Regions from separate parts of the Paenibacillus sp. FSL K6-1318 genome, predicted to be linked through region 1. Evidence: predicted binding sites of a transcription regulator. Region 1 holds the regulator's gene; each other region holds the start of a gene.
The links. Region 1 encodes CtsR, which represses protease genes until heat stress. Its sites were predicted from a motif close to ATGGTCAATAAAGGTCAAACA; they were not measured.
Positions count from the first base shown of each region.

Region 2: the regulator CtsR is predicted to act here: its motif matches at 2,555-2,575, upstream of clpP (ATP-dependent Clp endopeptidase proteolytic subunit ClpP).
Region 3: the regulator CtsR is predicted to act here: its motif matches at 1,570-1,590, upstream of clpP (ATP-dependent Clp endopeptidase proteolytic subunit ClpP).

Region 1 covers NZ_CP150270.1:5,909,796-5,914,086, reverse strand. Annotated here, with positions in the region: gene NYE45_RS26545 (GNAT family N-acetyltransferase) at 91-1,266, shown strand; gene NYE45_RS26540 (CtsR family transcriptional regulator) at 1,728-2,189, shown strand; gene NYE45_RS26535 (UvrB/UvrC motif-containing protein) at 2,221-2,745, shown strand; gene NYE45_RS26530 (protein arginine kinase) at 2,774-3,844, shown strand; gene NYE45_RS26525 (ATP-dependent Clp protease ATP-binding subunit) at 4,030-4,291, shown strand, end outside.
Region 2 covers NZ_CP150270.1:187,961-192,251, forward strand. Annotated here, with positions in the region: gene NYE45_RS00920 (SIMPL domain-containing protein) at 1-215, shown strand, start outside; gene NYE45_RS00925 (DUF4163 domain-containing protein) at 602-1,699, shown strand; gene clpP (ATP-dependent Clp endopeptidase proteolytic subunit ClpP) at 1,869-2,465, opposite strand; tRNA gene NYE45_RS00935 (tRNA-Arg) at 2,643-2,717, opposite strand; gene NYE45_RS00940 (sugar-binding domain-containing protein) at 3,145-4,170, shown strand; gene gap (type I glyceraldehyde-3-phosphate dehydrogenase) at 4,278-4,291, shown strand, end outside.
Region 3 covers NZ_CP150270.1:5,287,026-5,291,316, forward strand. Annotated here, with positions in the region: gene clpX (ATP-dependent protease ATP-binding subunit ClpX) at 1-836, opposite strand, end outside; gene clpP (ATP-dependent Clp endopeptidase proteolytic subunit ClpP) at 849-1,439, opposite strand; gene tig (trigger factor) at 1,818-3,158, opposite strand; gene NYE45_RS23515 (hypothetical protein) at 3,297-4,136, opposite strand.

The sequences.
Region 1 (4,291 bases):
TGACACACTCATAGTGGATACATAGATGGCGTATCAGACTTTCATTTTGAAAATGATCTCAACATTCTAGAGAACGGGGTGCAGGATGAGATGGAAATTCAGAAATTGACGGTAAATGATTTTGAACCAGCGATGGCACTTTCCGAATATGCTTTTCAAGTGGTAATGAGTGATGAACAAAAGGAAAAGCGGCGTAGTCAATTTTCGTCACAGGATATATGGGGTGTATACGAGGATGGGCAGCTAGGAGCCAAACTTCACATTATCCCTTTTCAAACCTATATTCATGGCAGATCGTTCGAAATGGGCGGTATTGCTGGTGTAGCCACCTGGCCAGAGTATAGACGCAAAGGCTGGGTAGCGGGTCTGCTGAAGCATGCGTTGGAAGAAATGAAACGTAACAAACAAAGTATATCGTTCTTGCATCCATTCTCTTTTGGTTTCTATCGGAAGTATGGGTGGGAGACTTATGTTGAATTTAAACGCTATAAAGTACCTACAGCTCATTTGCCTTCGAAAAAAGCGACACCTGGAACGATCCGACGTGGCGATCCGAGCCTCAGCACACTAAAGGAAGTATACAGTGCTTACGCTGAGCGTTATAACGGAACTTTGGTTCGGGATGATGCAAGGTGGGAAAATTCAGTTCTTGTTAATGGGACCAGCCAGAAGGCTGTATATTATGATGAAGCTGATGTAGCACAAGGTTATCTTTTATATGAGGTAAAGGAAAATAAGTTTACCATTAAAGAGATCATCTATTTGAATGAAGAGGCTAGACAAGGGCTGTGGACCTTCATTGCGAATCATGATTCCATGATCCAGGAAGTTACGTTGCAGGCACCAGCCAGTGATACGCTCGCTTTCCAATTGGATAACCCACGGATTCAGCAGGAGATTGTACCTTACTTTATGGCACGCATCGTTAGTGTGGAGCAGTTTATATCTCAGTATCCATTTGCAAGCCAGGATTCACCCGTACAGATTGTTCTTCAGGTAGAAGATACCCACGCTCCGTGGAATGAAGGGGTATGGCAACTAAACGTGGCGATGAACGGAACGGCGTCCATATGGAAAACATCCGAGCCAATCACTGATGATCAGACCATTAAGGTAGATATTCAAGCTCTCACGGCGGTGCTGATGGGATATCGCAGACCACTAGAAATGGCACGAATCGGAAGAATTCACGGACCAGAAGCAACAATCAAGGCTTTGGAACAAGCGATTCCTGTAAGGGAAACCTACTTGCTCGATTTCTTCTGATGCCCATTCTCGCTGTTCTGTTCAACTTGATTAGCTTATATAGAAATACGGCGTTATCGAAAGACAAAAGGACTTCTCCAGCAATTTTGGAGAGGTTTTTTTGTGTCTGGGGAATATTTCGTGTAAAATCGTAAAAAATGAATAGTGACCCCACTTGGCAAACCCACAAAATATGCTATAATGGTTATAAAGTCAAAGAAAGTCAAAGTCAACTAAAGGTTTAATACTTAAGTAGCTTTCTTTCTACAATCTGATGCGTGATCGCCAATATACGGGATTCATTTCATCGGAGGATCAAGGAAATATTAAAGGACCTTCGTGCTTCCTTCGCTCTCCTGTTGACGTCTGTGGAAGCAAGATTCGCTGTTTTCCTGATTGGTTAAATGGGTAGAGAAGGTGTACTCTGTGGGGGCGTGTGGGTCCTTATTGACTTAACGTTTCAGACAGTGGAGGATGATTGGATGCGTAATATCTCTGATATTATCGAACGATATCTGAAGAGTATTTTGCATGAAAGTCCCGAAGGAATGGTTGAAATTCAGCGTAATGATCTGGCAGATCAATTTTCATGTGTACCTTCCCAGATCAATTATGTCATCAGCACACGTTTTACCCTCGAGAAGGGATACCTGGTAGAGAGTAAACGCGGCGGTGGTGGTTATGTTCGCATACAGCGCATTGAATTACCGGCCCAATCAGCTCTGCATAATCATTTGCATCATAGTATTGGTGATGAGATCGGGCAGACAGCTGCCGAAGGTCTGATCTATCAACTGGAAGAAGCGCGATTCTTGAGCAAGCGGGAAGCCGGGTTGATGCGAGCTGCTGTATCTAGAGAGGTTATATTGGTCAAACTTCCTTACCGGGATCAAATTCGTGCCAGAATGTTGAAGGCGATGTTAATATCTTTGCTCGGTAAATGAAAACTATCGGGGTCAAAGGAGGTACATCAATATGCTGTGCCAAGAATGTAATAAACGTCCGGCGACACTTCATTTTACGAAGATTGTAAATGGAGAGAAGACGGAATTCCATATTTGTGAGTCATGTGCCCGTGAAAAAGGGGAGATGATCCCAGGAACATCAGGTGGATTTTCCATTCACAATCTGTTGTCCGGGTTGCTCGATTTTGATCCAGCCGGCAAAAGTGGATCGGCAGGAACACCACCTGCAAAAGCACTTCAATGTGAAGAGTGTGGTATGACGTACTCACAATTTAGCAAAATAGGCCGGTTCGGCTGCAGTTCATGTTATAAATATTTTGACAGCCGTCTGGACCCTTTGTTCAAGCGGGTTCATGGCAGTACGTCCCATGTAGGCAAAGTGCCTGCACGAGCTGGTGGTCGCATCAAGGTGAAACGGCAAATCGCCGATCTGAAGCGTGAGCTCCAGGAGAGCATCGCCCAAGAGGAATTTGAAGAGGCGGCTCAGATCCGTGACCAGATCAGAGGACTTGAAAAAGGGATAGCTCAGGAGTAAAGTTTGTCATGAGTAGGAGGGATGCGTAATGCCTAATCTGCGCTTTACAGAGAAGGCGCTCAGCGACTGGATGCGCAGTGATGCGGCTGATTCCGAAATCGTCATTAGCAGCCGTGTCCGGATCGCACGCAACCTTCAGCATGTTCCGTTTCCGATGCTGGCTTCCAATGAGCAATCGGAAGAGGTGCTGAATAAGCTGAGCGAAGTACTTCAATACGATGAGGTTCATGCCTTTGGGGATTTTCATACGTTGGATCTGATCGATATTGACGAACTCGACAAACGGGTGCTGGTGGAGAAACATCTTATCAGTCCAAGTCTTGCGAATGAATCCAGGAATGGTGCAGTTATTCTCAGTGAGGATGAGTCCGTCAGTATTATGATTAATGAAGAGGATCATCTTCGTATCCAGTGCCTCTATCCGGGGTTCCAGGTGAAAGAAGCCTGGGAGAAAGCTTCCGCAATAGATGATGCTTTTGAAGCGCACGTGGATTATGCTTTTGATGATCGCAGAGGATACTTAACCAGTTGTCCTACCAATGTAGGTACAGGTGTCAGAGCATCGGTGATGATGCACCTGCCTGCCCTGGTGATGACGCAGCAGATTGGCCGCATTTTAACCGCAGTTTCCCAAGTAGGATTGACTGTAAGGGGAATTTACGGCGAAGGCAGCGAGGCCATGGGTAACCTGTTCCAGATCTCGAACCAGATTACATTGGGACAGACCGAACAGGAAGTCATCGAGAACCTGCATAGTGTTGTATTACAAATGATTGGTCATGAGCGTACAGCCAGAGAACGGTTAATTACCGACTCCAGACTTCGGATCACGGATCGTGTCATGCGTTCTTACGGCATATTGTCTCATGCAGCTATTGTTGATTCAAAGGAAGCTGCACAGCGCTTATCGGATGTACGTCTTGGCGTGGATCTCGGATTGCTGGATGGGTTGTCCATCACGGTAATGAATGAGTTGAATGTGATGACTCAGCCGGGATTCTTGCAGAAAACATTCGGGGAAGATATGCGCACAGATGAGCGTGACATCTATCGTGCTCAGTTGATTCGTGATACGATCAATGCAGCGAAGCAGTCCTAGCTTAGCCTGATATTGTATTGAATTATGGTTTCATGCCGCATTGCGGCTTTTATATAATAAGGCATGTATGAATGCCGAATGACTTTATTCGCAGCACGGCTGCAAACAAAAATGATATGAAGAATACGACGGTTATTTCATTAGATGACCCTCGTTTTATCCAAAACCATGGAGGTGCAGGAGATATGATGTTTGGAAGATTTACGGAACGGGCCCAAAAGGTGCTCGCACTCGCGCAGGAAGAAGCTGTCCGTCTCGGTCATAATAACATCGGTACTGAGCATATTTTGCTCGGCCTCATTCGTGAAGGCGAAGGCATCGCAGCCAAAGCACTGATCGGCCTGGGACTCGGATTGGAAAAAATTCAGGATGAAGTAGAAACGCTGATTGGCCGTGGCCAAGAGCAACCTACCAACATTGCATATACGCCACGTGCGAAAAAAGTAA
Region 2 (4,291 bases), 1.1 Mb from region 1:
CCAATGCCGATGTGAAAGCTGGCGCCATTGCAAAAGCAGTTAAACGTCAACTGGGTGCTGTTCTTTCCGTGAGCCAAGGCGATGCCAATGTGCCTGTATTCTATGCAAGTGAGGCTTTGATGTCCAAAGCACAAGATACAGCAGGTGGCACTGAGATTGAAACAGGCCAGGTTAAAGTGAGCACAATCTTGAATATCACGTATGAAATGAAATAAACAAGATTGAACTAAGAATGTAAGCACAAGTAATCTTTCAAGTGTCATTTGAGGGAGTACAACGAAATAATGACAAAGACTTTGTCCCCGGGACAAGGTCTTTTTTGTTGCAAAATCAAACTTTGATGAAGTTAGAAGGCATGATACCCTTTTGAAGCTGCATGAAATGCTGTTTTTTGGTATCTTTTTTGTATAGTTTTTCGTGACAAAAAGGTCATATCCCGTTATATTTTCCCTCTGATATTCATCAACATTGTAACTCCAGCTGTAAACCTTTCCGAAATTGGGTTAATTATAATAGAGAGGTGAGCGTATGAGATATGCGATCAGTTCAGAATTACATACGCAATGATCCCTAATTGTAAATTCAGAGAGGAGTTTTATATATGACATCATGGAAAAAATGGACAAGTGCGTTGCTTGCAGCAGGAATTATTGTGGGGAGCGGTGCAGTGTGGCAAGATAGTTCGGTACAAGCGGCTTCTGTATCCTCCAAAGTGACAACCCCGGCTGAGGTGACCCTGAAATCGGGTGGGAAAACACTGACTCAAAAAGGACTTTTGCAAGGAGGCTCAACCTGGGTATCTCTTACAGCAGTTAAAGATGTAGCGGGTGGAACCTTGAAATATGATGCGAAAACCAAAGAGTATGCTCTGACAGCAGCCAATAACACGATGACCATCAGCCTTTTGGACGGCGAGCCGAGTGTTCGAATTAACAATTACTATCCTCAAGTAGACGCGAAGCTGATCAACGGCAGACTATACATCCCATTCTCGGCGATGAGAGATTATCTGGGTGTGCAAGGGAACTGGGATGGCAAAACCAAAACGTTGACGCTCAGTAAAGTGAAACAAAATAGTGTGAAAGTTAAAGCGGCGACAATCAATGTTACTGTGAAAAATGCTGAAGTGGATGTTCAGTATCCGCAGGTGAGTGGACTTGCCAGCAAAGAAGCTGAAGTAGCGATCAACAAAGTGCTGAAAGATGAAGTGGATGCATATGTAGCTGACTTCAAGAAACAGACATCTGAGTTCGGCGGTGCAACCGCCAACCGTCCGTATGCATTTGAGAGCTCTTATGTAGTGACGTACAACGAAAGAGGCGTTCTGGGACTCATTACACAACGCTACGAGGATTATGCTGGCGCTCATGGTATGACAACCCGTACGGGCCACACCTTTGCACTGGACACAGGCAAGGAGCTTACGTTAGATGATGTGCTGCAAAACAACAAAACTATGCGTGAGACGTTGGGTAAAAAAGTCGGCGAACAGCTGAAAGCTCGCGGTGGATACCTCGAGGGTTACAAAGGGTTAAATAAAGATCAGGATTTCTATGTGACACCAACGGGTGTGGTCGTGTTCTTCCAGCTGTATGAGTATACAGCGTACGCAGAGGGATTCCCTGAAATGCCTTTTACGTATAAAGAGCTTCTCCCTAAAGGTACAGAACCTTTTAGCGATGTAACGGGAACCAAGTAACGAATCATTATCGTGCACTCTAAGTTATCTTTCTTATAAAATGAAAAAAAGAAGCCCCCATCATGTGCTTATGATGAGGGCTTCTTCTCGTATAGACAACACAATGATGTGTTGCTGATTACGTTAGGTGTTGATTATGTTAACGCTTAGACCGTGGTCTACGTTACTCTTAGATGCCTTGGGACCCTACGTTTTCGATAACTTTATCAATGATACCGTATTCGGCAGCTTCAGCAGCACTCATGAAGTAGTCACGATCCGTGTCTTTCTCGATCTTCTCCAACGGTTGACCTGAACGCTCAGAGATGATGCGGTTCAAGGTATCGCGCATTTTCAGGATGCGGCGAGCACGAATTTCGATGTCAGTAGCTTGACCTTGAGCACCACCAAGTGGTTGGTGGATCATGATTTCACTGTTAGGCAACGCAAAACGTTTCCCTTTCGCACCGGCATTCAGCAAGAATGCACCCATGGAAGCCGCCATACCTACACAGATGGTAGATACATCCGGTTTGATGAATTGCATTGTATCGTAAATGGCCATACCAGCTGTAATGGATCCGCCTGGGCTGTTGATGTATAAGTGAATGTCTTTCTCCGGATCTTCCGCAGCTAGGAACAACATCTGTGCCATGATGGCATTCGCCACAACGTCATTAACATCGCTACCAAGGAAAATAATACGATCCTTCAGCAATCTGGAATAGATGTCATAGGCGCGCTCACCCCGGTTGCTCTGTTCAACGACCATAGGAATAAAACTCACGTGAAAAACCTCCTCGGAAATGTAAATGTTATTGGTGTTTATACTTAAACTGTTACCGTATTACCCACATAATAAACAATTCCAAACAAAAAGTCAAAGAAAGTCAAACTAACTTGCAAAAAAAAGAAACCTTTCCGGTTTCATTGGTTAAAAGGGTTATGAGCTGTTAAATAAAAATGGCGCGCCCGCCAAGAATCGAACTTGGATCTCAGGCTTCGGAGGCCTACGTCATATCCATTGGACCACGGGCGCACATTATGTGACAGCAATAATGATTATAGCTCATGAAATATTTAATTGCAAGCAGTTCGTTATGCATGTTGGTTTGGATTGAGCTAAAAATGATCATGATGAAGAAGAGTGGATAAAGAGTGCATTTAAGTAAATGCTATTAGAGGTTTTGGACATGCCATATGAAATGTGTTTCTGAGCGATATGTAGATAGAAATAATTTGTTTCTTCTATATATGGTATGCGCGAGGTAATCATCAATCATGGAAGTCCAGGATTGTGAAAATAGGCGCGTACAAACGCTGGAAGCGTGTCGAAATAAGACATTGAAACACTTGCATGTCACGTCAGTTTTAGGTAGAATAGACGTGGGACTTAAAAAGTTAACCCGGGACGTTTTAGGGCCACGAAAGAGAGCTTGGAACGAGAACTTGCGGGAGTGGAAAGCATGCGAACGATTTTAGAAGTACAAAAGCAGCTTCTGCCTGATCTCATGGATATCTTGAAAAAGAGGTATACGATTCTGCAACAGATCATGTTATCGGATGTGATCGGACGGAGAACGTTAGCTAATTCCATGCAGATGACCGAGCGGGTTCTGAGGGCTGAGACCGATCTGTTAAAGGCTCAGGGACTTATTGAAATTGACAGTGCAGGAATGAAGATCAGCGAGGCAGGGTATGATTTGCTGCAGCAGTTAGAGCCCGTTGCCAAAGAGTTGTTCGGATTATCCGAGCTGGAAGAGCGCATCAAGCAAGCCTACGGTCTGCAAAAGGTAGTTGTGGTTCCTGGCGATTCGGATGTTTCTCCATTTGCCAAAAGGGAACTGGGCAGAGCCGGAGCGAAGGCTCTCGGCAATATCATGAGTGACAACGACGTTGTCGCCGTTACTGGCGGATCAACAACGGCCGAAGTCGCAGAGCAGCTGACTCCGCCAACATCGCTCAAAGGTGTCTGGTTCGTACCGGCACGCGGTGGACTTGGAGAAAGCCTTGAAATTCAGGCAAATACGATCGCATCCACAATGGCAAAACGGGTAGGAGCGCAATACAAACTCCTGCATGTACCGGATTTGCTTAGTGACCATGCTTATGAATCATTAATCCAGGACCCCAGTGTTCAGGAAATTCTGGAGCTGATTCGGAAATCGCGGATTGTTATTCATGGAATTGGTGATGCCGTGGAGATGGCGACAAGACGTAAACTTGCGACGGAGATTATAGATGAACTCCAAGAGCAAGGGGCCGTATCTGAGTCTTTCGGTTATTACTTTAATGATCAGGGTGATGTGGTTCATACCATGCTTACACTGGGAATGCGACTTCAGGATATTGAACGAACCGATGTCGTGATCGGAATTGCAGGTGGCAAAAGCAAAGCTGCTGCCATACACTCCGTGCTACGATTTGGTCAGGAAGATATTCTGATTATTGATGAGGCTGCTGCCGAAGTCATCGTAGCCGAAATGGAATAAGAGTTTACTTTTTAACACAACCATTGTTGTCTTGACGGACTTCACCGTCTGTCTTGAATATATAAGTTTCATAAAAAAATTAATCAAAACTTGGGAGGAACTTACTCATGATTAAAGTAGG
Region 3 (4,291 bases), 620 kb from region 1:
TCACCTGGTTTCAGATCTTGTTGCTCAGCAACGGTGTTGAAACCAATGACTTTTTTACCGATCCGACGTTTGATCATTTGCTCCAGACCATCAAAGGCACCGCCGCAAATGAACAGGATATTCGTTGTATCGATCTGGATAAATTCTTGATGAGGGTGTTTACGACCACCTTGTGGTGGTACAGAAGCCACAGTTCCTTCAAGAATTTTCAAGAGTGCCTGTTGTACACCTTCACCCGATACATCACGAGTAATGGATGGGTTTTCGGATTTACGCGCTACTTTATCAATCTCATCGATATAAATAATGCCACGCTCTGCTTTTTCCACATCATAATCAGCAGCTTGAATCAGCTTCAGCAGAATGTTTTCTACATCCTCACCTACATAACCCGCTTCCGTTAATGAAGTAGCATCAGCAATAGCAAAAGGTACATTCAGAATTTTTGCCATCGTTTGCGCAAGCAACGTTTTACCAGAACCCGTAGGTCCTAACAGCAAAATGTTACTCTTCGACAACTCAACATCTTCAATCTTGCTTTGTGTGTTGATCCGTTTGTAGTGATTATACACTGCAACAGACAATGACTTCTTCGCTTGTTCCTGACCAATAACATATTGATCCAGGATATTACGAATTTCTTTCGGTTTAGGAATATCTTTGAGGTCTACTTCTTCATCATGACCGAGTTCTTCCTCAACGATTTCGGTGCAAAGTTCGATACATTCATCACAAATGTACACGCCTGGTCCAGCGACCAGCTTACGTACCTGTTCCTGAGATTTACCGCAAAAAGAGCATTTCAGTTGCCCTTTCTCATCGTTAAATTTAAACATGAAACCACCCCTTTAGGAATTGATCGGTCTACTGAGCACCTGGTCAATAATGCCGTACGTCTTAGCTTCGTCAGCGCTCATGAAAAAGTCGCGGTCTGTATCCCGCTCAATTTTATCAAGAGACTGACCCGTACGATCGACGTATATTTGATTCAGTTTCTGACGTGTTTTAATAATCCATTCTGCGTGTATCTTAATATCCGCAGCCTGTCCTTGAATGCCGCCAAGCGGCTGATGAATCATCACTTCGCTGTTAGTCAGCGCATACCTCTTGCCAGGCGCACCGGCTGTCAGCAATAGAGAACCCATGCTTGCTGCCATCCCTACGCAAATGGTAGATACATCCGGCTTGATATATTGCATCGTATCGTATATACCCATCCCTGCGGTGACAGAACCACCAGGTGAGTTAATGTACAAGCTGATATCCTTTTCAGGATCGTCGGCTGCCAAAAACAAAAGCTGTGCTATGACAAGATTGGCTACATCGTCATCAATCGCACTGGTTAGAAAGATAATGCGATCCTTCAGCAAACGCGAATATATATCGTAAGACCGCTCGCCTCGATTGGTTTGTTCTATAACCATTGGCACCAGACTCATGAGACCAACCTCTTTTCTACATGTAATTAGACATAGGCCACCTGTAAAGCAAACCCAAATTCATTCTAACACTTTCCTGTGACAATGTCATTTTTCACAAGCGTGTCAGACATCAGTTCGTTTACTTTTTTGCCTGATCATATTTAACCATGTTTTCTATGTATGTGCAAATTGAAGCCATCCTATGCCGTATTGCCATTTTTTATTTGCACGAAGTGTCATAGGTATGTAAAAAGTGTACACCGATCAATAAAATTAGTATTCATCCATATTATTACTTCATTTTCTATAAAATGGATGTCATAATTTAAAAATAAGGCACGCAATGATTCACGTGCCTTATCGTTTATTCAACTGACAAGTTGATAACAGCTTGTCTTATTTTTCGTCAGCTTCTGCAACAACTTCTTCAGCTGGAGCTTCAACTGGCTCAACAACTGTGCTGTTCTCAACAAGAACGTCAATCGTTTTACGCAGTTTAACTTCATCGCGAAGGCTGTCCAGGGAACCATTACCCTCGAGGATGCCACGGATCTCATCAGCAGGACGCTTGTAAGATTCAGCCATTTTTTCGAGTTCTTGATTCACTTCTTCGTCAGATACTTCAATGTTTTCCGCTTTACCTACAGCTTCAAGCACCAGGTTGTTGCGAACACGTTTGGAAGCATCTTCTTGCATTTGTCCTCTCAGGTCAGCTTGAGTCTGGCCAGAGAAGCTCAGGAACATTTCAAGGTTCATACCTTGGTTGCGCAGACGGTTGTCGAAATCACGCATCATGTTTTGTACTTCGCTCTCAACCATTGCAGCAGGAATGTCCACTTCAGCGTTCTCAGCCACTTTTTCTACAACTGCATTTTCTTGAGCAGCTTTGGCTTCGTCAGCTTTACGGGATTCCAATTGTGTTTTCAGGTCAGCTTTGTACTCTTCCAGTGTGTCGAATTCACTAACATCTTTAGCAAACTCATCATCCAATGCAGGAAGCTGTTTGCGTTTGATTTCGTGAATTTTCACTTTGAATACCGCTTGTTTGCCAGCAAGTTCTGCTGCATGGTAGCTCTCTGGGAAAGTCACTTCTACGTCTTTGAAGTCGCCTGTGGAAAGACCCACAACTTGCTCTTCAAATCCAGGAATGAATGTGTTGGAACCCAGTTCCAGGGAATAACGCTCAGCTTGTCCACCTTCGAAAGGTACACCATCAACGGAACCGTCGAAGTCGATTACTGCAACGTCGCCGTTTGCAGCGGAACCTTCGTCGATTACAACGAGTTCAGCGTGACGTTGTTGAAGACGCTCAAGTTCTTCAGTCACTTCTGCGTCAGTTACTTCACCTTTTGCTACAGCAACTTCGATTCCTTTGTAGTCACCCAGGGTAACTTCAGGTTTCACAGTTACTTTCGCTTTGAACTTGAATGTTTGTCCTTTAGCGAATTGTTCAACATCTACGTCAGGACGATCAACCGGGAAGATATCCGTTTGGTCGATTGCTTCTGTATAAGCTTCAGGAAGCAAAATGTCGATTGCTTCTTGATAAAGGCTCTCTACACCAAAACGTGCTTCGAAGATGGAACGTGGTACTTTACCTTTACGGAATCCAGGTACGTTTGCTTGTTTTACCACTTTATTAAAAGCTTTGTCGAGTGCTGCAGTTACACGATCTGCATCCACTTCAACCTCAAGAACCCCAAGGTTCTTCTCTATCTTTTCCCAAGTTGCTTTCATTGTATACTTTCCCCTCCAAAATTCACATGTTCACGTAGGCAATCACGTACAAAATAACCATTTTAGTATAAACAAGATTAGATTCTTTTTCAAGGGGAATCCCTTGATACAGTTTAAGGAAAACGTTTCCGGCCTCGATTAACCGTCCAAACCGGCAGATACAAACTGTTTCATCGAACGATAAGCCTGCTCCAGTCGAAAGCGCATCGCGCCTGTCACAGCATACATTGAGCGGGTATTTTCCTCATCATGCGAACCACCCAGACTGTCTGCAACGGTCATATGTAGAGCTGCTGCCCATATATCTGTCATGGAATCATTTTCTTCCAGCATCGATATATAATCACGGGTTCCATACACCGCCATCACATATTGTATCCACAGTTCCTGGGCAAAATAAAAGAGCGTAGGTTCATGAACCTCCGTCTGATCAGCCACTCGTTCCAGAATCTGAACGATTTGGAGCGGGAATTCCTCTGGTTTAAGAGGCACGGTATCAATCTCGACCTCTACCTGCTCTTCGCCTCTCGTAAACAGGATCATACCTTGAACGCCTCGGCGACGCAAGGTTTGCAGCACCCGGAATTGAAGTAAAGGGTGAAGCGACTTATCTTTTAACCAACTCGTAAGTGCCTCGTCAATCTTCGGCAGATCAAGATAGGCCAGCTGCTCCAAAGCCAGCATCATCTGTTCAGACAGCGGCTCTTCCATTACTGTGCGAAGCATCTTATCTGCATAGCCATCATCCTGTTCAAGCTTCAAACGGGCATGCTGCCTCGCCATGTCTTCCTCACTAACCTCTTCCTCTTCCCGTTCCTCATGAACGGCAGGCGAAGTTTCTTCATAATGAGGGAACGCAGCCTGAAGCCATTCGAGCAGGGCCCGCCATTCATCATAGTGGCGCTCTTCCTGTCCCTGACATTGCAGCAAAAAGTGAAGCAATTTCATCGCTTCACCATACCGTTCATTTTCAAGCATCACTGTCAATTGAATCTGGTAATAGTCCAGCGTCTTAGGAAACAGCACAATATTGTTGTTGTGCTCGGTTTCCGGGGTCGTGGATTCCTTAATGGGAGCACCTCCTCTATATCCTGAATCTCCAGTCGGAATCAACATAAATAGATGTATATATT